DNA from 2 places in the Mesorhizobium sp. B2-4-17 genome. Region 1 is predicted to be linked to the other one. Evidence: riboswitches for the same ligand, from Rfam matches in the RefSeq annotation. Region 1 holds a riboswitch; the other holds the start of a gene.

Region 1 (14,629 bases):
CAGCGCGTCCTCGGTCGGGCATGGCACCGACCTCTATGTGCTGGTGTTCAAGGATCAGAGCGAGGCGCGACGCATCGATCGCATGCGCGCCGACTTCATCGCCAATGCCAGCCACGAATTGCGCACCCCGCTCGCCTCGATCGCCGGCTTCATCGAAACGCTGCGCGGACCCGCCCGCAACGATTCGGCGGCGCGCGAGCAATTCCTGCAGATCATGCAGAACCAGACCGGGCGCATGGCGCGCCTGATCGACGACCTTCTGTCGCTGTCGCGGCTGGAGATGAAGCCCTATCTGAAGCCGGGGACCGAAGTCGACCTGCGCCAGACCGTCGACAGCGTCATCGATTCGCTTGGTCCGCTTGCCGGGGAAACCAGCGTCGCCATCGAGCGTGATTTCGCCGCGGGCCCGCTCAATGTGCCGGGTGATCGCGACGAGTTGTTCCAGGTCTTTGAAAACCTTCTGGAAAACGCCTGTAAATATGGCCAGTCGGGCGGCCGCGTGGTGGTGTCGATCGCGCACGGCGATGACGGTGCCGAGCCCGGCATCGACGTGACCATCAGGGATTTTGGCCCCGGCATTCCCGAGGAGCACATTCCGCGCATCACCGAGCGTTTCTATCGCATCGATGTCGAGACGAGCCGGACCCAGAAAGGCACGGGCCTCGGCCTGTCCATCGTCAAGCACATCCTGACGCGTCATAACGCCAGGCTGACGATCAAGTCCGAAGTCGGCAAAGGCGCTGCTTTCTCGGTCCATTTGCCGACGGCCTAAATCGCCCTAGTTTTCCACAAGAGCATTTCTTTTTTCTGTCATCCCGTTAGCGTATCAGCGGGGATTCGAGGAAACGACTCAAAATCAAGACACCCGTGGGAAGGCATTTCGTCCATGCAGTCCGTGCACATAATGAGCGCCTATGACGAGGAGCTGAAATATCTGTCGAAGCGTATCGCGGCGATGGGCGGCCATGCCGAGCGCATGGTCGAGCAGGCGGTCGCCGCTCTGGTCAATGCCGATCCGGGATTGGCCCAGAAGGTGATCCGCGACGACGTTGTATTGGACGAAGGGCAACGCGAGATCGACGACAAGGCGATCGTCATCATCGCCAAGCGCCAGCCTATGGCGACGGACCTGCGCGAGATCGTCGGCGCCATCCGCATTTCCGCCGATCTCGAGCGGGTCGGCGACCTCGGCAAGAACGTCGCCAAGCGGGTCGTTGCCGTCACCGATGGCCGCCAGCCGAACAGCCTGTTCCGTGGCCTGGAGGCCCTGGCCAACCTGGCGCTGACCCAGCTCAAGGAAGTTCTCGACGTCTATGCCTCGCGCTCGGTCGACAAGATCGGCTTCGTGCGCGACCGTGACGACCAGATCGACGCCATGTACACGTCGCTGTTTCGTGAATTGCTCACCTACATGATGGAAGATCCGCGCAACATCACGCCCTGCACGCATCTCCTGTTCTGCGCCAAGAACATCGAGCGCATTGGCGACCACGCCACCAACATCGCCGAGACCATCTACTACATCGTGACCGGCGATCAGATGCCGGCCGAACGGCCCAAGGGCGACAAGACGGACAAGATCAGCCTTTCCGCAACGCAGCCGGTGAAGTGACCGCTCTTCCTCTCGAACGCTTGATCATATTGCGCTAAACTATCCCGAGGTAAGCCTGTTGGTTCCCAATGGAGGCAACGCTTTCGGGAGGCTGTGATGGAATATGTCCGGGCGTTCAAGCCCGCGCCGCCGACGTCGGGCATCATCGCCTGCAGTGTCTATACCGCTGGGCGCCGTATCGCGGACATCCCGATCGAGGAAGCTGGCGAATGGGCCAGGAAATCCGGACACGTCGTCTGGATCGGGCTGCTCGAACCCGATCGCGACCTCCTGCTGCGCGTCAAGGCGCAATTCCATCTGCATGAGCTGGCGATCGAAGATGCCGAGCATCCACACCAGCGGCCGAAGCTTGAGCAATATGGCGACGCGCTGTTCATCGTCGCCCGCACGGCGCAGTTGATCGACGGACGGGTTACCTTCGGCGAAACGCATCTCTTTGTCGGCTCAGGCTACATTGTCAGCGTCAGGCATGGCCCGTCGACGTCCTATGCCGCCGTGCGTCAGCATTGGGAAAGCTGCCCGCACTCGCTTGCCAAGGGTGAGGATTTCGTCCTCTACGCCATACTCGATTTCATCGTCGACAATTACATGCCCGTACTCGAGCAGATCGAGGACGAGGTCGAGGCGATCGAGGACAAGGTCCTTTTGAAGCCGATGACAGGCCCTGACATCGAACGGCTCTACATGCTGCGCCGCGATCTCCTGCGCCTGCGCAATGCCGCGCTGCCGCTGGTCGAGGTCTGCCGTCGGCTGACCAGCTCCGATCTGCCGCAGATCCATTCCGCCATGCACCCGCTGTTCCGCGACGTGACCGACCACATCCGCACCGTCCAGGAAAAGATCGACAGTTTGCGCGAGGTGTTGGCGTTCGCCTTCGAGGCCAGTCTTCTGGTGGGTCAGAGCCAGGAAACGGCGATCTCCAAGAAACTCGCCTCATGGGCGGCCATCCTGGCCGTGCCGACCGCATTCGCCGGCATCTACGGTATGAACTTCACCGACATGCCGGAACTGAAGATGGAATATGGCTATCCCATCGTGCTCACCGTCATCGCGCTGATCTGCGCGGTTCTCTACTGGCGGTTTCGCAAGAATGGATGGCTGTGACAGTAGGGCAGTAGGGCAGTAGGGCAGTAGGGCAGTAGGGCAGTAGGGCAGTAGGGCAGTAGGGCAGTAGGGCAGTAGGCTAAGACAAAGCCTCACGAGCGCAGTTCAAAAACATATTGCCCTACTGCCTTACTGCCCTATTCCCCTAATTTACCGACTGCGCCGCCGCTCCGCCGCCGGCTGGAACGCAACGCGGGCGTGGTATTTGCAGTAGGGACCGGTTTCGGCGGCCTCGTTGCCGCAGAAGTTGAAATCCTCCGAGAGCGGATCGCCATTCGGCCATTTGCAGGTGCGCTCGGTCAGCTCGACGAGTTGCAGATGCCGTGAGATCGGTATCACGACATTCTCGACCGGGCGGATATAGTGCCGCGCCACCGGTTCGGCGTCGAATTGCGTCTGAAGGGCAGTCGCGCCGATCGATGTCGTGACATGGCGAGCCGCGGTCGCGGCGCGCGCCACTGATTTCTGGATGGTCGAGCCTTGCGTCGCCTTCTTCTGGCGTGCCGGCGTCGCCGTTGCGCGGCCGCGGCCCGACAGCTTCAGCCGATGCACCTTGCCGATGACCGCATTGCGGCTGACCCCTCCAAGCTGCGCAGCAATCTGGCTTGCGCTCAGACCCTCCGACCACAATTTTCTGAGAAGTTCGACCCGCTCGTCAGTCCAGTTCATGAGACCGCGCTCCTGCTAAGCGTGCGGCAATCAGAATCCATTCCCGACCCAGCACCACTGCTGGGACAGACACCACATATATCTGGTGATTAGGTCCGCCGCACGAAATCTAGTTATTTCTCGACTACAATTACCTTATGCGCTGACTCGGTGACAAGAGTCCCAAGTGCAACACGAATCGGTTTTTTCGGTTTTCCCCAACTTGCCGGTCGCTTATGAGCCGGCATCTCGTCAGGGGGCTTGCCGCGTGCCACTACGCGACGTTTTCGTTGACTTCATGGCCGAAAAACCCGATAAGCCGCAAAGGCCGCCGCTTTGGCGGCTTTTTTGATTTTCCGGTACCGGAGACGCATATAATGAGCGGTTCGGCGCTTTTCGAGACCTTTGCTCGCGCACCCCTGGCTTTCGACCACGGGGAAGGCACCTGGTTGGTTACGGACAAGGGCGAGCGATATCTCGATTTCGCCGGCGGCATCGCGGTCAATTCGCTGGGCCACGGCCACCCGCATCTGGTCGCCGCCCTCACCGAGCAGGCGGCAAAACTCTGGCACGTCTCCAATCTCTACGAGATACCGGAACAGAGCCGGCTCGGCGAACGCCTGGTTGACGCCACTTTCGCCGACAAGGTGTTCTTCACCAACTCCGGCGCCGAGGCATTGGAATGCGCCATCAAGACGGCGCGGCGCTACCACTTCGTCAAGGGCCATCCCGAGCGCTTCCGCATCATCACCTTCGAAGGCGCCTTCCATGGCCGCACGCTGGCGACCATCGCGGCAGGCGGCCAATACAAATATCTCGAAGGGTTCGGACCCAAGGTCGAAGGCTTCGACCAAGTCGGCTTCGACGACATCGATGCCGCCGAAAAGGCGATTACGCCTGAGACCGCCGCGATCCTGATCGAGCCGGTGCAGGGCGAGGGCGGCATCCGTCCGGTGCCGGTGCAATCGCTGAAGCGGCTGCGTCAGCTTTGCGACCAGCACGGGCTGCTGTTGATCTATGATGAGGTTCAGTGCGGCATTGGCCGCACCGGCAAACTGTTCGCGCATGAATGGTCAGGCGTCACCCCCGACATCATGGCGATCGCCAAGGGCATTGGCGGCGGCTTCCCGATGGGTGCCTGCCTTGCCACCGACGAGGCGGTTGTCGGCATGACCGCTGGCGTGCACGGCACGACCTTCGGTGGCAACCCGCTGGCCATGGCGGTCGGCAACGCCGTGCTCGACGTCGTGCTGGAAGACGGCTTCCTCGAGGACGTCCAGCGCAAGGCGCTGCTGATGAAGCAGGGACTTGCCGCGGTCGCCGACGAGTTTCCCGAAGTCATCGAAGGCATTAGAGGCACCGGCCTGATGCTCGGCCTCAAATGCGCCATGCCCAACACCAAGGTCAACATGGCGCTGCGCGACCAGCATTTGCTGGCGGTTCCGGCCGGCGACAACGTCATCCGCCTGCTGCCGCCGCTTACCGTCACAGACGCCGAGATCCACGACGCGCTCAACCGCATCCGCGCTGGTGCCAAAGGCCTGGCGGATGCCATTGCCGTGGCCGCCGCGAAGTAATCCCGGAACCATTGCTGATGTCAGTGCGCCACTTCACCGACCTTTCCGCCGTTTCCGAAGGCGACCTGCGCTTCATGCTGACGGACGCGGTGGCGCGCAAGGCGCGCCTCAAGGCGGGCGATCGGTCGAAGCCGCTCGAAGGCAAGGTGCTGGCCATGATCTTCGACAAGCCGTCGACGCGCACGCGCGTCTCCTTCGATGTCGGCATGCGCCAGCTTGGCGGCGAGACGATCATGCTGACCGGCACCGAGATGCAGCTCGGCCGTTCCGAGACCATCGCCGACACCGCCAAGGTGCTGTCGCGCTATGTGGATGCCATCATGATCCGCACCACCTCGCATGAGCGGCTGCTGGAGTTGACCGAGAATGCCACTGTTCCGGTGATCAACGGCCTGACCGACGACACCCATCCTTGCCAGCTGATGGCCGATATCATGACCTTCGAGGAGCATCGCGGTCCGGTTGCCGGCAAGACCATCGCCTGGACCGGCGACGGCAACAATGTGCTGCATTCGCTGCTCGAAGCGTCGGCGCGTTTCCGCTTCAACCTGAATGTCGCAGTGCCCGAGGGCAGCGATCCGTTCGAAAGATATGTCGACTGGTCAAAGGCCAATGGCGGCAGGATCAGCTTCGCCCGCTCGGCCGAAGAAGCCGTCGACCAGGCGGATTGTGTGGTCACCGACAGCTGGGTGTCGATGGGCCAGGAGCATCGTGCACGCGGCCACAACGTCTTCCTGCCCTATCAGGTCAATGCGGCGCTGATGGCCAAGGCAAAGCCGGACGCCCTGTTCATGCATTGCCTGCCGGCGCATCGCGGCGAGGAGGTGACCGACGAGGTCATGGACGGGCCGCATTCGGTGGTCTTCGACGAGGCCGAGAACCGACTCCATGCCCAGAAGGCCGTGCTCGCCTGGTGTCTTGGTGCTTGAAGTGTCTTGGTGCTCGAAGTGTCTGGACGTTTGAAGTGTCATGGCGCTGGTCTGGGCGCTTGATCCGCGGAGGCGCGATCCCTATCTGCGCCGCATCACGCAAATCAAGCGCGTTTGGACGCATGTGCCCACCGGGGCCGCATGGCCGCGCCCTGGAGCTTTGTCATGTTGGAAACCCATCAAGTGACTGAACATCACCCCAAACTCGGCGAGTTCGGCTACGCTGGCGACGACCATGTCGTGCCTTTCGAGGTCGGTCCGCTCGACGTACGCGGCCGCACCGTGCAACTCGGGCCGATGCTCGACGCCATCCTCGGCCGCCATGACTATCCCGAGCCGGTTGCCCGCCTGCTTGCGGAAGCCTGTGTGCTCACGGTGCTGCTCGGCACCTCGCTCAAATTCGAGGGCAAGTTCATCCTGCAGACCCGCACCGACGGGCCGGTCGACATGCTGGTGGCGGATTTTTCCACGCCCTCGGCGCTGCGCGCCTACGCGCGCTTCGATGCGGATCGGCTCGAGGCACTGGTCGCGGCCGGCGAGACGTCCCAGCAGACGCTGCTTGGCAGCGGTGTGCTGGCGCTGACCATCGACCAGGGCGCCCATACGCAACGCTATCAGGGCATCGTCCAGCTCGACGGCGAAACACTGGAAGACGCGGCACGCACCTATTTCCGTCAGTCGGAACAGATTCCGACCGACATCAGACTCTCCGTGGCCAAGCTGCTGACGCCCGGCGTCGGCGGCGCGCGCGAGCAGTGGCGTGCCGGCGGCATCCTGGCGCAGTTCCTGCCGCAGGCGTCCGAGCGCATGCGCGTCCCGGACCTGCATGGCGGCGATGGCGATCCGCGCGAGGAGATCCATGATCCCACGGACAATTCCTGGCAGGAATTGCTGGCGCTGCTCGGCACCATCGAACCGACGGAACTGATCGATCCCACGATCGGCGCCGAGCGGCTGCTTTACAGGCTGTTCCACGAGCACGGCGTGCGCGTCTTCGGCGGCGTCCCCGTCGCCGACCAGTGCTCATGCTCCAGGGACAAGATCCGCGGCATCCTCGAAGGCTTCTCCGCGCAGGAGATCAGGGACAGCACCGAGGACGGCGGCATCCATGTCGCCTGCGAATTCTGCTCGAAGCAATATGACTTCGACCCGGCGGAATTCGCGGCGGCGAAGTGAAATACCGGTCTTCTCCCCTTTCACGGGGAGAAGGTGCCGGCAGGCGGATGAGGGGCAGCGCAACCTTCGGCAGTGATCGCGCGGATCCACCCAGCGCTTGTATGTTCCCACGAGCTGCCGCCCTCGTTGCCCTGATGGGCATTTCTCCCCGAATAGTGACGCCATCGCAGCGGACCTCGCCAATCGCCGAGGTCTAATTCACGGTCCGCTTTGTCCCCGGCAGGTCGAGCGAGAAGGCGGGGATGGCGATGTCGAACGTCTCGCCGCGTTTGTTGCGCATCGTGTAGTGCCCGACCATGATCCCTGACGGCGTCGAGAGCGGGCAGCCGGACGTGTATTGATAGCTGTCGCCGGGGTTGAGTTCGGGCTGGTCCCCGACAACGCCCGGCCCGCGCACCTCCTCGACCCGGCCCGCTCCGTCGGTGATGTGCCAATAGCGCGACAGAAGCTGCACGAACTCGTCCGACTGGTTGTCGATCGTTATCTGATAGCCCCAGACGTAGCGGTTCTCCGAAGGGTCCGAACGATCCTCGAGATAGAACGGCCTGACCTGCACTTCAATGTTGCGCGTGACGGCGCGGTACATGAGCGGCTCCAAAACAATCCGGTACCTTTCGGCGCTCCCAGCGAGCAGGTCAACGTGCGCGTCTTGTCGCGCGTGACCCTGAAAGGCAGGTGGCGGCAAAGAATGTCATTTAAGTGACACATGACAATGGTGGTGTGGGCGACTCGGCGCTCTGCCGACCTGTTGAAACGGCCGTCACGCGCGCCGTCTTTTCTGGAGTGACCAGATCTCGATGGAACTCACTCTCATAGCCGCCTCGCTCTCGACCGCACTCATCCTTTCAAACGCCGCCAGCATTGCGCTTGCCACCTCACAGCTGAAACGGCGCACTACGATCGCACCGCCAGCCGGCAAATCGCTGCCGGTGTCGATTGTCGTACCATCGCGTGGCGTCGAGCCGTTCACGCACGAGACACTGGAGCGCGCCTTCTCGCTTGACTGGCCGCGCTATGAACTGATCTTCTGCGTCGCCCATGCGGACGATCCGGTGGTCACGCTGATCCGTGCCACCATGGGGCGCTTTCCCAAAGTGCCAGCCCGCCTGTTGATCGGCGATGACCGTATCAGCGCCAATCCCAAGCTCAACAATTGTGTCAAGGGCTGGGAAGCGGCGCGCCACAACTGGGTCATTCTTGCCGATTCCAACGTGCTGATGCCGAGGGACTACATTCAGCATTTGATGGCGGCATGGCGGCCGGATACCGGCCTTGTCTGCTCGACGCCGATCGGTTCGCGGCCCGATGGCTTCTGGGCTGAGGTCGAATGCGCCTTTCTCAACACGCTGCAGGCGCGCTGGCAATATGCCGGCGAGGCGCTTGGGCTAGGCTTTGCCCAGGGCAAGAGCATGCTGTGGAACAAGCCCATGCTGGATGCCAATGGCGGCATTCGCGCGCTGGCCGCCGAGATCGCCGAGGACGCCGCCGCGACCAAGCTGGTGAACGGGCTTGGCCTGCGCGTCAATCTCGTTGCCGCGCCTTTCGAGCAGCCGCTCGGCCGGCGCACGCTTGGCGAGATCTGGTCGCGCCAGGCCCGCTGGGCTCGCCTGCGCCGCGTCACCTTCCCGCTGTTCTTCGCGCCTGAAATCCTGACTGGTGCCGTGGTGCCGCTGCTGCTTGCGCTGGCCGCGGCGGCAAGCGCCGGCTTCAGCCTGCCGCTCACGGCCATCGCCGTTTTGGCGGCCTTCTACCTTCCGGAATGTGCCCTGGCCTGGTCCAAGGGCTGGTACCTGTCATCGCGCATCGTCGCGGCGATCATGGTGCGCGACCTCATCCTGCCGGCGATGTGGGCACGTGGCTGGCTCGGCGGCGCCGTCGACTGGCGCGGCAATGCGATGACCATCGGCACCAAGGCGACCGAACTGGAGGAGACGCCGTCGAGCGCCTGAAGCCGCGTAGGCAGGCCTTACTTGGCCGTCTGCAACGCCTGCGCGATGTCTTCCAGAAGGTCGTCGGTATCCTCAAGGCCGACCGACAGCCTGAGCGTACCTGGCCCGATGCCGAGTTCGGCGCGGGCCTCGTCCGTCAGGTTCTTGTGGGTGGTCGTCGCCGGATGCGTGATCAGGCTCTTGGCATCGCCGAGATTGTTCGAGATCAGCACGATGTCGAGCGCGTTCTGCAAGGCGAAAGCCGCCTGCTTGCCGCCCTTGACGTCGAGGCAGATCAGCGTCGAGCCGCCCGACATCTGCTTCTTGACGATATCCGCCTGCGGATGGTCGGCGCGGCCGGGATAGATCACGCGGGCGATCTGCGGCTGCTCGGCGAGGAAGTCGGCGATCTTGCCGGCGCTTTCCGTCTGTTGGCGCACGCGCAGCGGCAGCGTCTCCAGGCCCTTCAGCAGCGTCCAGGCATTGAAGGGCGACAGGCTGGGGCCGGTATGGCGGAAATAGTCGTGCAGGTTCTTGTCGATCCACTCCTTGTCCGACAGGATCACGCCGCCCAGACAGCGGCCCTGGCCGTCGATGTGCTTGGTCGCCGAATAAACGACGATGTGGGCGCCGAGCTGCAGCGGCTTCTGCTGCAAAGGCGTGGCGAAGACATTGTCGACGACAAGCCGTGCGCCGATCGAATTGGCAAGTGCGGCGACTGCCGTGATGTCGACCACTTCCAGCGTCGGGTTGGTCGGGCTTTCCAGGAAGAACAGCTTGGTGTTCGGCCTCACCGCCTTTTCCCAGTTGGCGATGTCGGTGCCGTCGACCAGCGTCGCCTCGATGCCGTAGCGCGGCGCCAGCGTCTCGACCACCCAGCGGCAGGACCCGAACAGCGCGCGCGCCGCCACGATGTGGTCACCGGCCTTGACGCTGCACAGAAGCGCCGCCGTTACCGCAGCCATGCCGGATGCCGTGGCGCGGGCATCCTCCGCACCTTCCAGCGCACACATGCGCTTCTCGAACATATCGACGGTCGGATTGGCGTAGCGCGAATAGATGAAGCCCGGTTCCTCGCCCTTGAAACGGGCTTCGGCGGCCTGCGCCGTCTCATAGACATAGCCCTGGGTCAGGTATATCGCCTCGGAGGTCTCGCCGAAGCCGGAACGCAGGGTCCCGCCATGCACGAGGGCTGTCTGAGGCTTCCAGTTGCGCTTCTTGGTGCTCATTGCTTTTGTTCCAGACACAAAAAAACCGGCCGCGAAAGTCGCAACCGGTCCATACGGCCTTGCGGCCCGACGGTCCTTTAGCGACTTGTTTAACGTGGCTGCAAGCCGACCGGCCAAATCACCACGGGATAACGACCCTTTAGACCCGCGCCACGCTTGCGTCAATTGCCGGCTTCATTAAGAGGGTTGTACCAGACCTCGCCCGGCCTTCGAGCGGAGCAAGACTTTGCGGCAGACAGGCATTCTTCCCGATCAGGACATTTCGGCGCTGTTCCAGTCCGGCGCGCTGAAGTCGCCACGCGCGCTCGATGTCGACCAGATCCAGCCGGCGAGCCTTGATCTCAGGCTCGGCGACAAGGCATGGCGGGTGCGGGCTTCCTTTCTGCCCGGTCCAAGCCACAAGGTTTCGGAAAAGCTCGATCGGCTGCAGCTTCACGAGATCAACCTGACCGAGGGCGCGGTGCTGGAAACCGGCTGCGTCTACATCGTGCCGCTGCTCGAAAGCCTGGCATTGCCAGCCGACATTTCTGCATCGGCCAATCCGAAAAGTTCGACCGGGCGGCTGGACATCTTCACCCGTGTCATGACCGACCGGGGGCATGAGTTCGACAAGATCGCCGCCGGCTATACCGGTCCGCTCTATCTGGAAGTCAGCCCGCGCACCTTCCCGATCGTCGTGCGCACCGGCTCGCGCCTGTCGCAGATCCGTTTCCGAACGGGCAATGCGCTGCTCTCGGAAGCCGAACTGCATGAATTGCACCGCGCCGAGATGCTGGTCGCCACCGAACCGCCGAACATTTCGGGCGGGGGCATCGCGCTGTCGATCGACCTCAATGGCGACAGTGACGGGTTGATCGGCTATCGCGGCAAGCATCACACCGGTCTCGTCGATGTCGACAAGCGCGCGGCGCAGGATGTCCTCGATTTCTGGGAGCCGATCCACAAGAGCGGCGCCGGCGAACTGGTGCTCGATCCCGATGAGTTCTACATCCTCGTCAGCCAGGAAGCGGTACATGTGCCGCCGCTCTACGCCGCCGAGATGACGCCGTTCGACCCGCTGGTCGGCGAGTTCCGCGTCCACTATGCCGGCTTCTTCGATCCGGGTTTCGGCCATTCGGCGGCCGGCGGCACCGGCAGCCGGGCGGTGCTCGAAGTGCGCAGCCACGAAGTGCCGTTCATCCTCGACCACGGCCAGATCGTCGGCCGGCTGGTCTACGAGCACATGCTGAAGCGGCCGCAGGCGCTCTACGGCACCGATCTCGGCTCCAACTACCAGGCGCAGGGCCTCAAGCTCTCAAAGCATTTCCGCGCCGCGCGCTGATCCAGGCGAGATTCAGTAGGGATCGACCCCAATCCCGTCAGCTGCGAAACAAATACTCCGTCGCGGCGCCAAGACAGGAATGAAAGTGGCCGATAAACAGCAGTTCGCGTACGGACAAGCGCTTTCGACCCCAAAATCCCTCGGTCTGCTTCTCCTCATCGAGCGGAGAGCTCGCCCCTGAATCCAGAGGGAACAACTGCTTGTCGAGGCATCCGAGGACATGGGCTCTGGCGGAGTCGATACCGCAGGGCCCGGCATTGTCATTCAGCTTGTCAGCGCGAAGCGCGGAGGTCATGCGATCCGCGTTGCGCATCAGAAAGCTGGTTTGTGTCTTCGAGTAACCCGTCGCCAGAAGCCGGTTCGTCATTGCTGAGCGAGCTTCGCGGTAGGATTGTGCGCTGCATTGACCAGCGCTGTAAGTGGCAACGGAAGAGCAGGCGAGGAACAGAGCCACGCCCGCCAACAGATTGCCACGCCGTGTCACGCGCATTTTTTCTCAGCTATCTCAAAGCGCCTTCACGACCACACTCACCGGCTGCTCGATCTCCAGCGGATTGCGCAGCGGCAGTCCGAAATCCCCGGCCTCGATCTCGAACACGTCGCCGGCCTCGGTCCTGATGCCATCGGCGAAGGACAATGTCGCCGTGCCGAACATATGCACATGCACATCGCCCGGCTGGCGGAACGCCGAATATTTGAAATGATGGTGTTCGAGATTGGCGATGGTGTGCGACATGTTGGCTTCGCCCGACAGGAACGGCTTTTCCCACAGCGTCTTGCCGTCGCGCACGATGCGCGATGTGCCGCGGATGTCGGAAGGCAGCTCGCCGATCAGGATCTCCGGCCCGAACGAGGCGTTGCGCAGCTTGGAATGGGCTAGGAAGAGATAGTTCACGCGCTCGGTCACATGGTCGGAAAACTCGTTCGACAGCGTGAAGCCGACGCGGAACGGCGCGCCGTCGTCGCCGATGACATAGATGCCGGCGATCTCGGGTTCTTCGCCGGCGTCCCTGGCGAACGCCGGTGACAGGAGCGCGGCACCCGGCGCCACCGCCATCGTGCCGTTGCCCTTGTAGAACCATTCCGGCTGCACGCCGACCTGGCCCTTCGCCGGTTTGCCGCCTTCCAGGCCCATGCGGAACATCTTCATGGAATCGGTGAGCTGTTCCTCGCCGTCGGTGCTGAGCTTCCTGTGCATGGAATCGCGCGTCGCCGCCGAACCGAGATGCGTCAAGCCGGTGCCGGTCAGATGCAGGTGCGCCGGATCGGGGTGATTGATCGGCGACAACAGCCGCCCCTTCTTGTAGGCGGCGTCGAGATCGACCGTCTCGCCGAGCCCCTTGCGCTCGATCAGGGTGGCGAGGCCGATGCCGGTGCGGGCAGCCTCCATCGCCAGCGAATAGACGCTGCGGGCGCCGTTGATGATCCGGGTCTTGCCGCCGCTGCGGGCAACGACACGGATGGTCTCGGCGTCGTCGAGAATTTGCGAGATCAGCATGATCAGTCCTCTCTCATGTGCCTTGGCATGGCTCCCAGCTGGGCAAACCTTCCCAAGCGCGGCTGGAACGTTGTCCATGCCACGGGTGAAATTCTCCGTTCGGATTGCGCTCGCGGGCCTGTCCCTTGAGGGAACTTCTTCGTGCCAGTCGGTTGCCGGCAGCGCCGCGGTGTGACCCGTATGCCTTCCTGGTGCCCTCAGCCCTTGTTCTTGTTGTAGACGTCGAACACCACGGCACCGAGCAGCACCAGGCCCTTGACGACCTGCTGCCAGTCGACATTCACACCCATGATCGACATGCCGTTGTTCATCACGCCCATGATGAAGCCGCCGACCACCGAACCGATGACCTGACCGACGCCGCCCATCGCCGAAGCGCCGCCGATGAACACGGCGGCGATGACGTCGAGTTCGCTGCCGAGGCCCGCCGCCGGCACCGCCTGTCCAAGGCGCGCCGCGATGATCAGACCGCCAAGCGCCGACAGCACGCCCATGTTGATGAACACGTAGAGGGTCAGCCGCTCGGTGTTGATGCCCGACAGGAGTGCGGCCTTGGGATTGCCGCCCATCGCGTAGATGCGGCGGCCGATCGTCATGCGCTTGGTGACGAAGACGAACAGCGCGATCAGCGCCGCCATGACCGTCAGCACGACCGGAAAGCCCTTGTAGGTGGCGAACTGATAGACGAGAAACAGGACAAGCGCACTGATTACCAGCGTCTTGACGGTGAAGAGCGAGAACGGTTCGGCCTGATAGCCGTGCCGCTCACGCGTGCGTCGTGCCTTGAGGCCAAAGAAAATATAAGCCGCCACGCCGATGACCCCGATCACCATCGTCGTCATATGCAGCGTCAGGCCGCTGCCGACGATGGTCTTGCCCGCCGCGTTCACGGTTGGTGCAATCAGCGTCAGCGGACCGATCAGGTCGGGAATGAAGCCGGAACTCAGCTTGTTGAAGCCATCCGGCAGCGGGCCGACCGAGGAGCCACCGCCGAGCAGCGCCTGGCACATGCCGCGGAAGATCAGCATGCCGGCCAGCGTGACGATGAAGCTCGGTATTCGATGGTAGGCGATCCAATAGCCCTGTGCCGCGCCGATGGCACCGCCGATAATCAGGCAGACGATCGACACGACCAGCGGATTGCTGAGCGGGCCCAGGTTCCACGTCACCATCATGTTGGCCGCGAGCGCACCGATGAAGCCGGCGACCGAACCGACGCTGAGGTCGATGTAGCCGGAAACGATGACCAGCAGCATGCCGAGCGCCATCACAATGATGAAGGAATTCTGCTGCACGAGGTTGCTGAGATTCAGCGGCTTGAACAATGTGCCCGACGTGGTGAACTGGAAGAACACCATGATAGCTATCAGCGCCAGCACCAATCCGTAGTCGCGCAGATTGGTGACCAGTGCCGAGACCGCGAAGCGTGGCGTATCCGTCCCGCCATCGGCAGTGGCGGATTGCGGTACGGGAGCGCTCTCTGTGCTCATGATGCTTTTCCTTCTCCCCGAACGATGGCGCGCATGATCTTTTCCTGGCTGGCGTCGCTCGCCGCCATTTCACCGACGATGCGCCCTTCGTTCATCACATAGATTCGGTCGGTGATG
Region 2 (14,629 bases), on a different contig from region 1:
GGTGTAACCGTTTACGGCGACGGTCGCTGGATCTTGAAATGGACCGAGCATGGCCGAGAGCCATCCAGATTCCACGACCGTATCGGAGTCTGTAAAAATGACGACATCGCCGTCGGTTGCTGGAATGCCGTTGTTCTTAAGATCGTAGTACCGTCCGCCTGGGCATGCGGCGAAGATCAAGTCGGCAACCTGCTCCAGCTGCGATGCCGCGGATGCGATGTTGCTTCTCAGCAAAAGTGTGTCCGCATCGTCTCCGCCATGGGAGAAAACGACCTGTGGCCTAGCAAAACCCAGCGAAGAAACAGCGCCGATTTCGCGCGCCAAGGCAGTCAGCCCGACGCTGACCTCTTCGAGATCGACCGACCTGGCGTTCTCCATTTCCAGGACCAGGCAATAGCTCAGGGAATTTAGCGGCACGTTCCAAGAGATCCCATTACAGCATCAAGAATTCAAGCAACCTCTTAGGAGCACGAAGAAATCCAGATATCAACCATTATCGTTTCAGCAAAAATATTGCCTGCTGGCCGAAGAAATTCCAGAACCACCAGGGCATCGACAGGCCGATCCTCTGGCCGTTGGCGTCGAGCGCGGTTGCCTTTTCCACCGTCGCGCCGAGTTCCTCGCATAGATTGACGAAGTCGCGGATGGTGCAGAAATGGATGTTGGGCGTGTCGTACCAGGAATAGGGCAGATCCTTGGTCACCGGCATGCGGCCCTTGACGAACAGCGACAGGCGCACGCGCCAGTGGCCGAAATTAGGGAAGGAGACGATCGCCCGGTTGCCGATCCTGAGCAGTTCGTCGAGCACCAGCTTCGGGTTACGGGTGGCCTGCAACGTCTGCGACAGGACAACGAAATCAAAACCCTTGTCCGGGTAGAATTCGAGATCCTTGTCGGCATCGCCCTGGATGACGGAGAGGCCTCGCGCCACGCATTCGTTGACACCACGCTGCGACAGTTCCAGCCCGCGGCCGTCTATCTGTTTGGTGTCCTGCAGGAGTTCGAGCAGCGAGCCGTCGCCGGAGCCAACATCGAGCACCCGCGATTGCGGGGGAATGAGATTTGCGACGACCTCGAGGTCAACGCGCTGCGTACCGTTGACAGTCATGGATTGAGCCCCCTGGCGCGCGCCGCCGAGCCGATAAAGCCGTTGATGGCCGCGAACAGTTCCGGCTCGTCGAGCAGGAAGGCGTCATGGCCGCGATCGGTCTCGATCTCGACGAAGGACACCGAGGCGCCGGCGGCGTTGAGCGCGTGCACGATGGAGCGGCTTTCCTCGGTCGGAAACAGCCAGTCAGACGTGAAGGACACCAGGCAGAAGCGGGTCTTGGTGCCGGCGAAGGCGTCCGCCAGCCTACCGCCATGATCGGCGGCGATATCGAAATAATCCATCGACCGGGTCATGTAGAGATAGGAATTGGCATCGAAGCGATCGACGAAGGTCATGCCCTGGTGGCGCAGATAGCTTTCGATCTGGAAGTCGGCATCGAAGCCGAAGGTCAACGCTTCGCGGTCCTGCAGGTTGCGGCCGAATTTTCGGTGCAGGGCGGCTTTCGAGAGATAGGTGATGTGGGCGGCCATGCGCGCCACCGCCAGCCCCTTTTCCGGGCGTTTGCCATAGTCGAAATACTTGCCGCCATGCCACTCCGGATCGGCCATGACGGCCTGGCGGCCAACCTCGTGAAAGGCGATGTTCTGCGAGGAATGGCGGGCGCCGGTGGCGATCGGCAGCGCTGCAAAGACGCGCTCGGGATAGCTCGACGCCCATTCCAGCACCTGCATGCCGCCCATAGAGCCGCCGAGCACGCAGAACAGTTTCTCGATGCCGAAATGGTCGATCAGCATCTGCTGCGCACGCACCATGTCGCGAATGGTGATGACCGGCAGGTCGAGCCCATAGGGTTTCCCGGTGGCGGGATTGGTCGAAGCCGGGCCGGTGGAGCCCAGGCAGCCGCCGATGACGTTGGAGCAGATGACGAAGAAACGGTTGGTGTCGATGATCTTGCCGGGGCCGATCAGCACTTCCCACCAGCCAGGCTTGCCGGTCACCGGATTGGTGTTGGCGACATGCTGGTCGCCGGTCAGCGCGTGGCAGACGAGGATGGCATTGGAGCGGGCATCGTTCAGCTTGCCATAGGTCTGATAGGCGATCTGGAACGGCGACAGCAGCGTGCCGGCGTCGAGCTTGAGCGGCTTGTCGGGCCCGAAACGCAACACCGGGCTCGACGGCTGGTCGGCCTCGTTGTTGGTCTTTCCTGCGCGCTGAGCGGCCATCACGTCTCTCTTGCTGCATCGTGCGTTTGCGGAAATCGCTGCCGATCCGCCCGCCGCCGATACGTTCGTCCGGCCGGTCACGGACAACAAAAAACCGGCATTGCCTTCGCAAGCCGGTTACATCACGCAAACGGCCCTTTAGCGAATTGTTTAACGTGGCTGCAAGCCGACCGGCCAAATCACCACGGAAGTTCGCTGCTCTTCTAGAACTCGCCCGCCTTGCCGTCAATGCCGGCCGCTGGCCCCACTGCCACCTCTCGACATTGCGGCCCATGGCTTGTATTTCCGCTGCGGCTTCCGGGTGGAGGCATTTCGACGGATTTTGCAAAAAATGAACCAGACACCGGATCAGGCACGTCCAACCCCGCGCGCGGGCATCATGGATATCGATGCCTATGTGCCCGGCAAGAGTACCGCACCCGCCGGTGTCGCCAAGGTCCACAAGCTGTCGTCGAACGAGAACCCGCTCGGTCCGTCGCCGAAGGCGATCGAGGCCGCGCGCGAGGTGGCCGCCAGGCTCGATATTTATCCGGACGGCACCGCGAGGCGGCTGCGCGAGGCGATCGCCGAGGTGCATGGGCTCAACCCCCAGAACATCATCTGTTCCAACGGCTCCGACGAGATCCTCGGCCTGCTGGCGCAGACCTATCTGGCGCCAGGCGACGAGGCCATTTTCACCGAACACGCGTTCATGGTCTACAAGATCTACATCCAATCGGCCGGCGCCACGCCGGTCGTGGTCAAGGAAACCGACGAGCGCGCCGACATCGATGCGATGCTGGCCGCGGTCACGCCGCATACCAAAATCGTGTTCCTCGCCAATCCCAACAACCCGACCGGTACCTATGTGCCGTTCCAGGAGGTGCGCCGCTTGCATGCCGGCCTGCCAAAGCATGTGCTGCTGGTGCTCGACGCGGCCTATGCCGAATATGTCCGCCGCAACGATTATGAAGCCGGCATCGAGCTGGTCGGCAGCGCCGAGAACGTGGTGATGACCCGCACCTTCTCCAAGATCGGCCTGGGTGGAGCACGGATCGGCTGGATGTATGGCCCCATGCACATCGTCGACGCCATCAATCTCGTGCGCGGTCCCTTCAATGTCAACACCACCGCGATCGAGGCCGGCATCGCCGCGATCCGCGACCGCGCCCATATCGAGCGCAGCGTTGCGCACAACGAGACCTGGCTCGCCTGGTTGACCGAAGAGATGACCGCGCTTGGGCTGCGGGTGACGCCCAGCGTCGGCAATTTCCTCCTCATTCATTTCCCGGACGACCAGAAGCATTCTGCGGCGGCGGCGGACGATTACCTGACCGCGCGCGGCTATATATTGCGGCGCGTTTCCGGCTACGGCTTCCCCAACGCGCTGCGCATGACTGTCGGCACCGAAGAGGCCAATCGCGGCGTCGTCGCCGCGCTCACGACATTTCTGAAAAGCTAGAGCACCATGACATCACCGATGTTTGAGAAGATCGCGCTGGTCGGCATCGGCCTGATCGGCTCGTCGCTGGCCCGCGTCATCCGCCGCGAGGGGCTGGCTCGCCATGTCGCCATCTCGACGCGCAGCGTGGCCACACTCAAGAGGGCCGAGGAACTGGGCCTCGGCGATTCCTACACCACCGACGCGAAGGAAGCGGTCCGCGACGCCGATCTGGTCATCGTCTCGGTGCCGGTCGGCTCATCCGGCGCGGTGGCGCAGGAAATCGCACCGGCCCTGAAGGCGGGTGCGATCCTCACCGATGTCGGCTCGACCAAGGCCTCCGTCATCGCGCAGATGCAGCCGCATATCCCTGACGGCGTCCATTTCATCCCCGGCCATCCGTTGGCGGGTACCGAAAAATCCGGGCCGGATGCCGGTTTTGCCGACCTGTTCGACAATCGCTGGTGCATCTTCACGCCCCTGCCGGGCACCGATCCGGGTGCGCTGGAACGGCTGTCGGAATTCTGGCGCCGTTGCGGCGCCAACATCGATACGATGGACCCGCAGCATCATGACATGACGCTGGCCATCGTCTCGCATTTGCCGCACATCATCGCCTACAACATCGTCGGCACTGCCGACGATCTGGAATCGGTGACCAAGACGGAAGTGATCAAATATTCCGCCTCCGGCTTTCGCGATTTCACGCGTCTGGCCGCCTCCGACCCGACCATGTGGCGGGACGTGTGCCTTCACAACAAGGATGCCATCCTCGAAATGCTGGCGCGGTTCTCGGAAGATCTGGCGTTCCTGCAGCGGGCGATCCGCTGGGGCGACGGCGACAAGCTGTTCGACCTGTTTACCCGTACCCGTGCCGTGCGCCGCTCGATCATCGAGGCCGGCCAGGATATCGACGCGCCCGACTTCGGGCGTCAGGCGGTCGAGCACCCGGCGAAAACCTAGCAGGTTCTCAGGCTTGGGCGGGCCAGTGGGCCGCCATCATTGCCAGCGTCTCGGTTCGCTCCGGTGCGCCCAGCCTGCCGCCGAAGCGCTGGCATTTGAGCGCGGCGGCCGCGCTGGCAAAGCGCAGGGCGTTCTCTATCGGCATGGCTTCCGCCAGTCCCACCGCAAAGGCACCGTAAAAAACGTCACCAGCTGCCAGCGTGTCCACCACTTTGACCTTTAGCGTCGCGACATGGCGAACAGTTCGGGTCGAGCGGTCGAACCACCAGGTGCCTGCCGCGCCGCCGGTGACGGCGACAAAAGCATCGGTACGCGAGGCCAAGTCGGCGCAGGCGGTCTCAGGGTCGAGCGCGTGCCCGCAGACGATGCGCGCCGCCGGCTCGGAGGCGACGATATGCGAGGCCAGCGGCAGCATCTGCTCCAGCACCGCCAGCGGTGCTGTATCGGCGTCGAGAATTGCCGGGAGGCCGGCAGCGCGCGCCGCCGCAAGGGCAAGTGCCGCCGCACCCGGCCAGCGTACGTCGACCAGCACGGCATCGAATGCCGTGGCGTCCGCGAACGGCAAGGCCACCGGATCGGCCTGCGCCTTGCTGTCATAGAACGGCACGATGATGCGTTCGCCATGCGCGTCGACCAGGATCGACGCCAGCGCCGAGCGGGCGCCCTTGACGCGGCGCACATGGCTGCAATCGACCCCTTCCGCCTCGATCCCCGCAATCAGCTGATCGCCGATCGGATCGTCGCCGGTGCTCGCCCACAACGACACCTCGGCGCCGAGGCGCTGTGCGGCACAGGCAGCGCTCGTGGCCATGCCGGAGGCGATCTGGACGCCATCCGAAGCGATGAACTTTCCCTGATGCACGGGCAGCGCCTCGACACGCAGGATCGTGTCCAGCGTCAGAGCGCCGACACTCAGGAGCTTCACGGGTCTTGCCATCGAAGCTATTGCACCGGCTTGATCTTGCCCAGCGGGATGAAGCCGAGTGCTGCCTTGCCCTTGACCACCTTCAGCGGCATCGACGGTTCCTTGCCGAGCAGAGCGAGAGCGGCAAAGCCCTGTTCGATGGCGTTCTTCTGTTCGGGTATCGCGCCGGCAAGAATTGTCGCCACGGCTTTCGGATCCTTGATCCTGATCATCAGATCGGCGTCGACCAGGCCTTCGGCATCCACCGACAGCGGCCCCGACACGGTAACCCGCGCCGTGCCTGACGACAGATCGAGGTTGCGGATCTCGACCCTCTGGCCGCGCAGGCTCTTCACCTGCGTTCCGATCAGCGCGACACCATTCTTCAGCGTGGCGTCGCCGCTGGCATCGAGCGCCGGCACCACGCGCCCGCCAATCGCGTCGGGGTCGATCTCGAGATCAGTGAAGCTGCCGACATAGTCGACGTCCTGACCGTTCGGCTGCAGCTGGCCTGACGCCTTGCCGGCGCTGAACAGTTCCACCGGATCGGTGTCGTCGGCCGGATCGGTTTGACCGGACAGGCCCTCCGCCTGCAATGCGATGCGCCGTGGCAGCGGCCATGACAGTTTGACGTTGGCCTGCAGATTGTCCCAGTCGATCCACAGCGGCACCATGCCGGGGACAGAGGTCCTGAGCGGACCGCGCAGATCGGCGGTCGGCGACAGGGGCTGGATGATCTGCGCGGCCGCATTGAAGGAGCCAGACGAGGCCGCGATGTTCTTGGCGTCGTCCTCATAGGCCAGATTGTCGCAAGAGACGGCAAAGCTCAGCGGATAGCCACTGACCTGGAGGTTGGCGCAGCCGGCCTGGATGCCGCTCTTGTTGAGCGTGGCGACCGCCTTGTCGGCCTCGGTCCTGACCCTGTTGGCCAAATAGAACCAGCCGGCGCTGTAGATGGCGAACAGCACAACGATGAGCGCCACGAGCCAGAACAGGCCGCGGCGGGACTTTGGTCGGCGGTCGTCACTTGACGTCATGCTTTGGCTCTCGTTAACGCATGGGTATGGGTGGACGGACCTTCGATTCCGACAACACCAGGTAGACAGAGACGAATAGGTAGACGGAGACGGTCGGAAAAAACACCGTGTTCCGGTGCGGCATTGCCATTCTTTTTGCGATCAGGCGCGGCGATATGGGCGATTTTTGGGTGTTTGGCTACGGTTCGCTGATCTGGCGACCGGGTTTCGCGCATGTCGAGACGCGGCGCGCGCAGCTGCATGGCTATCGCCGCTCGCTCTGTGTCTACTCCTTCGTCCATCGCGGCACGCGCCAGCGGCCCGGACTGGTGCTCGGTCTCGACCATGGCGGTTCCTGCGTCGGCCTTGCATACCGTGTGCCCGGCGATTTGCGCGACGAGGTCATTGCCTATCTGCGCGAGCGCGAACTCGTCACCAGCGTCTATCTCGAGCGCACGCTCAAGATTCGGCTCGACGGCGGCGATATGGTCGAAGCGGTTACCTACATCGTCGACCGCAAGCACGAGCAATATGCCGGTGCGCTGGCAGCCGCCGATGCGGCGGCCGTGGTGCGCGGCGCGGTCGGCCAATCCGGCAACAACGAGGATTATGTCTTCAGTACGCTGAAGCATCTGGAAGCGCTGGGCATCCGTGACCATTGGCTGGAGGATGTTGCGCACCGGATAGCGCCTTTGTGAGCGTTGGCTCTGCGGAAAAAAGCAGCCAGGCCTTTGACCTCGACGCGGCGACACCTAGGTTAGGCTCCGAATCCCAGCCAGCGGGCAGCGTCCGCCCGGTTTCAACCATCACGGAGATCCGCCTTGCAGAAACGCCGTCTCGGTCGCACCGACCTTTCCATCGCGCCGCTTGTCCTGGGCGGCAATGTCTTCGGCTGGACCGCTGACGAGAAAACCTCTTTCGACCTGCTCGACCGCTTCGTCGGGGCCGGACTCAATGCCATCGATACGGCGGACGCCTATTCGCGCTGGGTTCCGGGCCACAAGGGCGGCGAGTCCGAAACCATCATCGGCAATTGGATGAAGGACCGCGGCAACCGTGACAAGGTCTTGGTGGTCACCAAGGTCGGATCGGATATGGGCCAGGGCCACAAGGACCTCTCCGCCGCCTACATCGAAAAGGCCGTCGAGGCGTCGCTGGAACGCCTGCAGACCGATGTCATCGACCTTTATCTGTCGCACTGGCCGGATCCGACCACGCCCTATGAGGAAACCCTCGGTGCCTACGAGAAGCTGCTCGCCAAGGGCAAGGTCCGCAATATCGGCTGTTCCAATCTCGATGCCGGCCAGTTGCGGGCGGCACTCGATGTGGCGAGCCTGCGCGGCCTGCCGCGCTATGAGGTGCTGCAGCCGGAATACAATCTCTACGATCGCTCGTCCTTCGATGGGCCGCTGCGCGATTTGTGCGTGGCCGAGGATATCGGCGTTATCACCTATTTCAGCCTCGCCAAGGGTTTCCTGAGCGGCAAGTACCGCAGCGAGGCCGATCTTGGCCAAAGCCCCCGTGGCGGCGGAGTGAAGGACTATCTCAACCCGCGCGGCATGCGCATCCTTGCGGCACTCGACGCGGTATCGGCCAGGCATTCGGCCAAGCAAGCGGAAATCGCGCTTGCCTGGGTTATCGCGCGGCCAGGCGTCACCGCGCCGATCGCCAGCGCCACCAAGCCGAGCCAGATGGACAGTCTGATCAAGGCTGCGTCGCTGAAACTGACCGCCGACGATATCGCCGAACTCGACAAGGCCAGCGGCTGAAGCTTCCCGCGCCGCCGCACACGAACGTCCAAGACCACCCTCAAGTCTTGCCATACCGTCTTTCGCACACAGGGCAGGATGAGGTGCAAATGTTCGAACCGCTTCTTTCGCAGCCGGCCCCTTGGCGCCAGCTTCTGGCGCTTGTGCTTGCATCGACCGTCGTCATGGGCAGCCCGGGACCGGCAACGATAAGCGTCACCGCCGCTGGCGCCGCCTTCGGCCTGCGCCACTCGCTGCGCTACACCTGTGGGATCGTGCTTGGCACGATCGCCGTGCTGCTGGTCGTGGCGACCGGGTTCATGGCGGCGCTTGCTTCGATGCCGGGGCTGGCGCCGTTGCTGGCTGCCGCGTCGGCGGCCTACATTCTCTATCTCGCCTTCAGAATCGCCACGGCGCCGCCGCTCGCGGCACGCACTGCCGAGGCTTCGCGCCCGACCGGGCCGGCTGGATTCCTGCTGGCGGTCGCCAACCCGAAGGCCTATGTGGCGATCGCCGCCGTGTTCGCCGGTGCTACTTCGAGCGAGGCCGGCGCCGGGCTCGGCCCATGGACGAAGCTTGGTGTTCTCACCCTGATGATCGTTGCCATCCACGCCCTCTGGCTTGTCGCCGGGGCGGCGTTCGCCGGCATGTTGCGCAGGCCGGCGGCGTCGCGGGTCATCAATCTGTTCTTTGCCGCAACGCTGGTGCTGACCACGGTGTTGGCGGTTTACGGCTGATTGCCAGCCGGGGCGTTCGCTTAAGCCTTGACGCCAAGTTCCCCCAGCCGCTTGATCGCCGTAGGCGGCAGGGCCGGAGGGTTTGGAGTGCGCGATGCGTCGGCAAGAAGCTGGTCGCAGGCGGCTTCGGTCTCGCCGATCAGCCGCGCCATGAACTCGTCCTTGCTCAGGCCGGGCGGTATGGGCGGCAGGAAACGCGCCTTGATGGTGCCGGGATAGCGCAGGAACTTGCGGCGCGGCCAATAGAGGCCGGCTACATGGGCGACCGGTACAACCGGAACGCCAAGCTGCGTATAGATTTCGACGATGCCGTATTTGTAGGCCGGCTCGTCGCCCGGCGCCCGGCGCGTGCCCTCGGGATAGATGATCAGCTGGCGTGGGTTGCGCGCCATCTCTTCCTTGGTCGCCGCGACCACGGCCTTCAAGGCTTTGGAGCGGCTGCCGCGATCAACCGGGATCATGCGCATCTTCATGATGTACCAGCCGAAGAAAGGGATCCAGGTCAACTCGCGCTTGAGGATGTAGAGCGGGTCCTGGAGAAAAGGAAAGAAAGCGATCGCGTCCCAGAACGACTGGTGCTTGGGTGCCAAGATGAAAGAGCCCTCAGGCAGGTTCTCCTGCCCGGTGATGTCGTTTTTGGTGCCGGCGATCTTGTCATAGAGCCACATGCAGCTGCGCGACCAGAATTTCGGCACGAACCAGGCGCGGTGACGGGGAGACAGGAAATAGTAGGGCGTCCAGAGGATCATCTGGACGATCAGATTGACGTAGAAGACGAAGTTGAACGCCAGCGATCTGACATAGAGCATCGGGGAGGTCCGGTGAGGAAGTGTGCGTTGGTTACACCAAGCGCGGGGAAAAAGGAAATGGCCCAGGCCTGTCCCGACCGATGCTGAAGCAAGGTCCGCAAACGCGGCCTTGATCCGGTCACGCTATCCCAATCGGGCCAGTCGCTCCTTCAGACGCGGGGCGGCGAAGTCGAGAAAGGCACGCAGCTTGACCGGCAGCAGGCCGTGGCCCGCATGCACTAGGCTGACGGGCCACGGTTCCGGCTCGAATTCCCGCAGCAGGATACGCAACATGCCTGACCGCACCGCGGCATCGACCTGATAGGAGAGCACCTTCGTCGGGCCGACGCCGGCAATCGCGGCGTCGATCGCCGCTTCGGCGGTGTTGACCTGAAGCCGCGAGCGGACCGGAACCGTGACTTCCCTCTTGCCGCTGGCGAAGATCCATTGGGCGGCGGAGGCAAGCCCCTCGAAGGTGACGCAACCGTGCGCGTTCAGGTCATCCAAGCTCATGGGCGTGCCGTGCTCGGCCAGATAGGCCGGGCTGGCACAGACGACGCGGCGGATCGCGCCGACGCCAAGGGCAACAAGGCTCGAGTCGGGTAATTGTCCGATGCGAAGCGCCAGATCGAAATGGTCCTCGACCAACTGGGTTATGCGGTCGACCAGGGTGAGGCGGATGTTGACGTCAGGATAGGCGGCCAGAAAGCCGGTGACGACCGGCAGCACATGAAGGCGGCCGAAGACGACCGGGGCGGTGATGGCAAGCTCACCGGTCGGGGCGCTGTACTCGCCCGCCGCCGTGCGTTCCGCCTCATCGACATCGTCGAGTATGCGCCGGCAGGCGGCAAGATAGGCCTCGCCGGCATTGGTCGGTGTCAGCCGGCGGGGCGAGCGGTTCAGGAGACGGGTGTTCAGATGGCGCTCCAGATCGGAAACCTTGCGGCTGACGGTCGCCAGCGGAATGCCGAAGCGGCGCGCCGCGGCGGAAAGGCTGCCGGCCTCCACCACGGCGACAAAAAGGGACATGGCTTCGAGACGATCCATTGATGCTCCCAGAAAATGGAAGGATGGGTTGCGAATATGCCATCTGCATTTAAATGGTGGAAGGCCTTACATCTGATGAAACGGCTCGCATATGGCGGCCTGTCAATGAAGGAACCGCGATGTCCGAGAGCCGTCCTCCGCTTCCCCCTTTCACCGCCGAGACATCAGCGCAGAAAGCGCGCATGGCGGAGGATGCGTGGAACTCGCGCGATCCGGCACGTGTCGCGCTCGCCTATACGACCGACAGCCGCTGGCGCAACCGCTCCGAGTTCCTGCAGGGGCGCGATGCGATCCAGGCTTTCCTGACACGCAAATGGACACGTGAACTCGACTACCGGCTGATCAAGGAGGTCTGGGCGTTCCACGGCAACCGCATCGCCGTGCGCTTCGCCTATGAATGGCACGACGACAGCGGCTCCTGGTTCCGCAGCTATGGCAATGAGAACTGGGAGTTCGACGAACACGGGCTGATGCGCCTGCGCATCGCCAGCATCAACGACCTGCCGATCAGCGAGGCCGACCGCAAATATGACTGGCCGCTCGGGCGCCGCCCGGACGACCATCCATCACTGTCGGAGCTCGGGCTTTAGAGCAACTCCAGGAAAGTGTGAAACGGTTTCGGTCCGGAGTCGCGTCAACTGCCATAGGTCCCGTTCCGGGCAAGGAGGCTTTCGATGAACGCGCATGCATTCACCAGCGACGTCGCCTTTACGCCGACCGTCAAGGCGATCCAGGCGCGCAAAGGTTCGCGCCAGTCTTACGCCCGAGTCGAGGAGCGCGGCAGCTGGCAGGCTGATATCACGCCGGACCTTGCCGCCTTCATCGAAGCGCAGACCAGCGTGTTTCTGTCGACGGCCAACGGCGATGGCCAGCCCTACATCCAGCATCGCGGCGGGCCGGCCAGTTTTCTCAAGGTGCTGGACGAGAAGACGATCGGCTTCGCGGATTTTTCGGGCAACAGGCAGTTCATCACGCAGGGCAACCTGGCCGATAACCCGCGCGCCTTCCTGTTCCTGATCGACTACATGCTGCGCCAGCGTATCAAGGTTTGGGGCACGGCGCGCGTCGTCGAAAACGATGCGGAGCTGACGGCGAGACTGATGCCGCAGGATTACAGGGCGCGTCCCGAGCAGGTCATCCTGTTCACGGTTTCGGCCTGGGACGCCAATTGCCCGCAACATATTCCGCAGCGTTTCGAGGCAGCGGATGTGACGGCGGCCCTCGGCGAACGGGACAGGCGTATTCAACAGCTCGAGCAGGAGATCATGCGCCTGAAGGCGTCGAAAGGGAGAGACGAAGCGTGATGATGCAGCGCCGAGGGCTTAGCCGCCAGCCGCGGTCTCGGCCAGTGCGAGGCCGTCGGGCGTCTGCTTCACCGGCACGATGCCGCGTGCCAGCGCCAGCAGATATTTGTTGTACTCGGTGAACAGCACGCGCAGGGCCTGCGGCTTGGTCAGCCAGCCACCATTGTCGAGATTGGAATTGACCACCGGGTAGGGTTCCAGCTTGGCGCCATGCAGCAGACGGCCCATTTCCAGGAGGCTGCGCGGCATATGGTAGTTGTTGGTGACGAGGATCACCGTGTTGTAGGCATGGCTTTCGACCCATTTGGCGCTTTCCTCGGCATTGCCGATCGTGTCGAGCGCGGCGCGGTCGATGTCGACGCAGCAGGAAAACAGCTTCTTGTCGCCACCGGTCGCGGCCTGCAGCTGGCGACGGCTGGCGGACGGGTGCACGCCACTGATCAGGAGACGCTCGCCCTTGCCGGACGCCAGCAGGTCCATCGCGGCGTCGAGGCGGGACTGGCCGCCGGTCAGCACGATGATGGCATCGGCCTTGGCCGGGTTGGCTGGCGTGGTCAAGTGGCTGACCTTGTTGGCAAACCAGCCGAAGCCGCCGGCAAACAATGTTGCGAGGATTAGGAGGGAGAGGGCGGAGAAACGCAGGGCGCTCCGTAAACGGCTGACCCTGCCGTGGGCGCGCGAACGAGCCACCAACGGCATCTGTCCAACCGTCCCGGTCGAATCCCGCACGTCCATAGCCATATGGTTAATCCCGAAATGGGGCCTTTGGTAGGTAAAAGTCGCACTTTGCGTTACGCAAATTCTCCATCCGTGATCGTTCTGCGTTCATCCCGGCCGTCGACCCAAAAGCGCGTCCCCTTTTTTCATGCATCGGGTTGGCGAACGTCGATGTCACTGAGATAGGCTACGACCGTGGCATGCGAGGTCGCCGCCGTCAGCGCGCCGATCACCAGCACCATCATGAGCACCCCGAGATAGCCTGCCGAGCCGATGGCGAAATTGCCGAACAGGGCGGTTGCCTGATCGGCTTGGGGCGTCGCCATGTTGCGCGACGACCACCAGGAAAAGACGACGAAGACCAGCACCGCCGCCGCGCCGCCGGCGGCCGCGCCCCTCATGCCGGTGACCAGGAAATGCCGGCGGAATTCGCGCGCGATGAACCGCGCCTCGGCACCGACGAAATGCAGCACCTCGATGATGTGACCATTGCCGGCCATGGCGCCGCGGGTTGCGAACACCACGGTCAGCACGGTCGCCGACAGCATCAAGACCAGCACGGCGATGCCGATGGTCACCGTGGTGCGGGCCATAGCCACCAGCCGGTCGACCCAGGTGCGGTGATCGTCGAGTGATGCGCTCGGCAGCTTCGGGGCGATCGCGGCGCGCATGGCGGCGAAGTCGGGTGGACTGTTCTCGTCAATGGTGACGATGATCAGGCGCGGCACCGGCAGGTCGTCGATGTTGAGGCCCGAACCCAGCCACGGTTCGAGAAGCCTTGCCGTGGCTTCACGGTCGATGATCTTTGTCGACTGCACGCCGGGGAATTCGCCGGCGATCCGCGAAGCCTGGGCAAGCGCTGCTTCCATGTCGAGACCATCGACCGGTTTGATCTGGATCGTCGCCTCGCGCGAGATCTGGTTCTCCCAGACCGAGGCGGTGTCGCGCACCAGCGTCACCGCGCCGAAGGTGAGGCAGGACAGGAAGGTCATGATGGCGATGACCAGGACCAGCGCACGGCCGGCGATGTTTTGCGCCGGCACGATCGGCGCCATCCGGCGCTGGGCGCGCGGCCTTGCCTCGGCCAACTCGGCGTCACGGTCTTCCAGGTGTTCTGCGGACAGCTCAGTCATAGACATCCAGCCTTCCGCCAGCCAGGATCATGCGGCGTGCGTCGACCTGTTCCATCAGGCCAAGATCGTGGGTGGCGATGACCACGGCGGTGCCGAGCCGGTTGAGCTCGATGAACAGCCGCAGCAGGCGCCGCGCCAGGGGCGGATCGACATTGCCGGTCGGCTCGTCCGCCAGCAGGATCTCGGGCTGTTCGATCAGGGCGCGGGCGATCGCGGCGCGCTGCTTCTCGCCGCCCGACAGGACCGGCGGCAGCACATGCATGCGCTCGCCCAGCCCAACCCATTTCAACAGCTCGGTGACATCGGTGCGGTAGCTCGCTTCCTCGCGCCCGCGCACGCGCAGCGGCAGCGCGACATTTTCATAGGTGGTCATGTGGTCGAGCAGGCGAAAATCCTGGAACACCACGCCGATGCGGCGCCTGAGATGCGGCAATTCGGTGCGAGAGATGCGCGAGCGGTCCTTGCCGAAGATGGTGATCAGGCCGCGCGTCGGTTTCAACGACATGAAGAGCAGGCGCAGCAATGTCGTCTTGCCGGCGCCCGAAGGGCCGCTCAGGAACTGGAAGGAGCGCTCCGGT

What was found. A riboswitch is a leader RNA that binds a small molecule or an ion and turns the genes downstream of it on or off. The one in region 1 is predicted to bind S-adenosylmethionine.
Region 2: linked by a shared signal. The riboswitch ahead of FJ548_RS22425 (homoserine O-acetyltransferase) and the one ahead of FJ548_RS05305 (O-succinylhomoserine sulfhydrylase) in region 1 are both predicted to bind S-adenosylmethionine.

The regions. Positions count from the first base shown of each region.
Region 1 covers NZ_VFUX01000004.1:140,813-155,441, forward strand. The annotation lists gene FJ548_RS05260 (ATP-binding protein) at 1-772, shown strand, start outside; gene phoU (phosphate signaling complex protein PhoU) at 887-1,612, shown strand; gene FJ548_RS05270 (magnesium and cobalt transport protein CorA) at 1,709-2,716, shown strand; gene FJ548_RS05275 (GcrA family cell cycle regulator) at 2,867-3,385, opposite strand; gene FJ548_RS05280 (aspartate aminotransferase family protein) at 3,742-4,941, shown strand; gene argF (ornithine carbamoyltransferase) at 4,959-5,870, shown strand; gene FJ548_RS05290 (Hsp33 family molecular chaperone) at 6,012-7,046, shown strand; gene apaG (Co2+/Mg2+ efflux protein ApaG) at 7,240-7,632, opposite strand; gene FJ548_RS05300 (ceramide glucosyltransferase) at 7,844-8,995, shown strand; gene FJ548_RS05305 (O-succinylhomoserine sulfhydrylase) at 9,013-10,203, opposite strand; SAM riboswitch at 10,261-10,338, opposite strand; gene FJ548_RS05310 (2'-deoxycytidine 5'-triphosphate deaminase) at 10,430-11,524, shown strand; gene FJ548_RS05315 (hypothetical protein) at 11,562-12,014, opposite strand; gene araD1 (AraD1 family protein) at 12,030-13,022, opposite strand; gene mmsB (multiple monosaccharide ABC transporter permease) at 13,220-14,512, opposite strand; gene mmsA (multiple monosaccharide ABC transporter ATP-binding protein) at 14,509-14,629, opposite strand, start outside.
Region 2 covers NZ_VFUX01000029.1:72,359-86,987, reverse strand. The annotation lists gene FJ548_RS22435 (glycosyltransferase) at 1-417, opposite strand, end outside; gene metW (methionine biosynthesis protein MetW) at 494-1,108, opposite strand; gene FJ548_RS22425 (homoserine O-acetyltransferase) at 1,105-2,274, opposite strand; SAM riboswitch at 2,393-2,470, opposite strand; gene hisC (histidinol-phosphate transaminase) at 2,606-3,715, shown strand; gene FJ548_RS22415 (prephenate/arogenate dehydrogenase family protein) at 3,722-4,657, shown strand; gene FJ548_RS22410 (sugar kinase) at 4,665-5,594, opposite strand; gene FJ548_RS22405 (DUF2125 domain-containing protein) at 5,600-6,598, opposite strand; gene FJ548_RS22400 (gamma-glutamylcyclotransferase) at 6,754-7,275, shown strand; gene FJ548_RS22395 (aldo/keto reductase) at 7,399-8,346, shown strand; gene FJ548_RS22390 (LysE family translocator) at 8,436-9,062, shown strand; gene FJ548_RS22385 (1-acyl-sn-glycerol-3-phosphate acyltransferase) at 9,083-9,871, opposite strand; gene FJ548_RS22380 (LysR family transcriptional regulator) at 9,995-10,897, opposite strand; gene FJ548_RS22375 (DUF1348 family protein) at 11,017-11,487, shown strand; gene FJ548_RS22370 (pyridoxamine 5'-phosphate oxidase family protein) at 11,572-12,201, shown strand; gene FJ548_RS22365 (YdcF family protein) at 12,220-12,942, opposite strand; gene FJ548_RS22360 (ABC transporter permease) at 13,065-14,051, opposite strand; gene ftsE (cell division ATP-binding protein FtsE) at 14,044-14,629, opposite strand, start outside.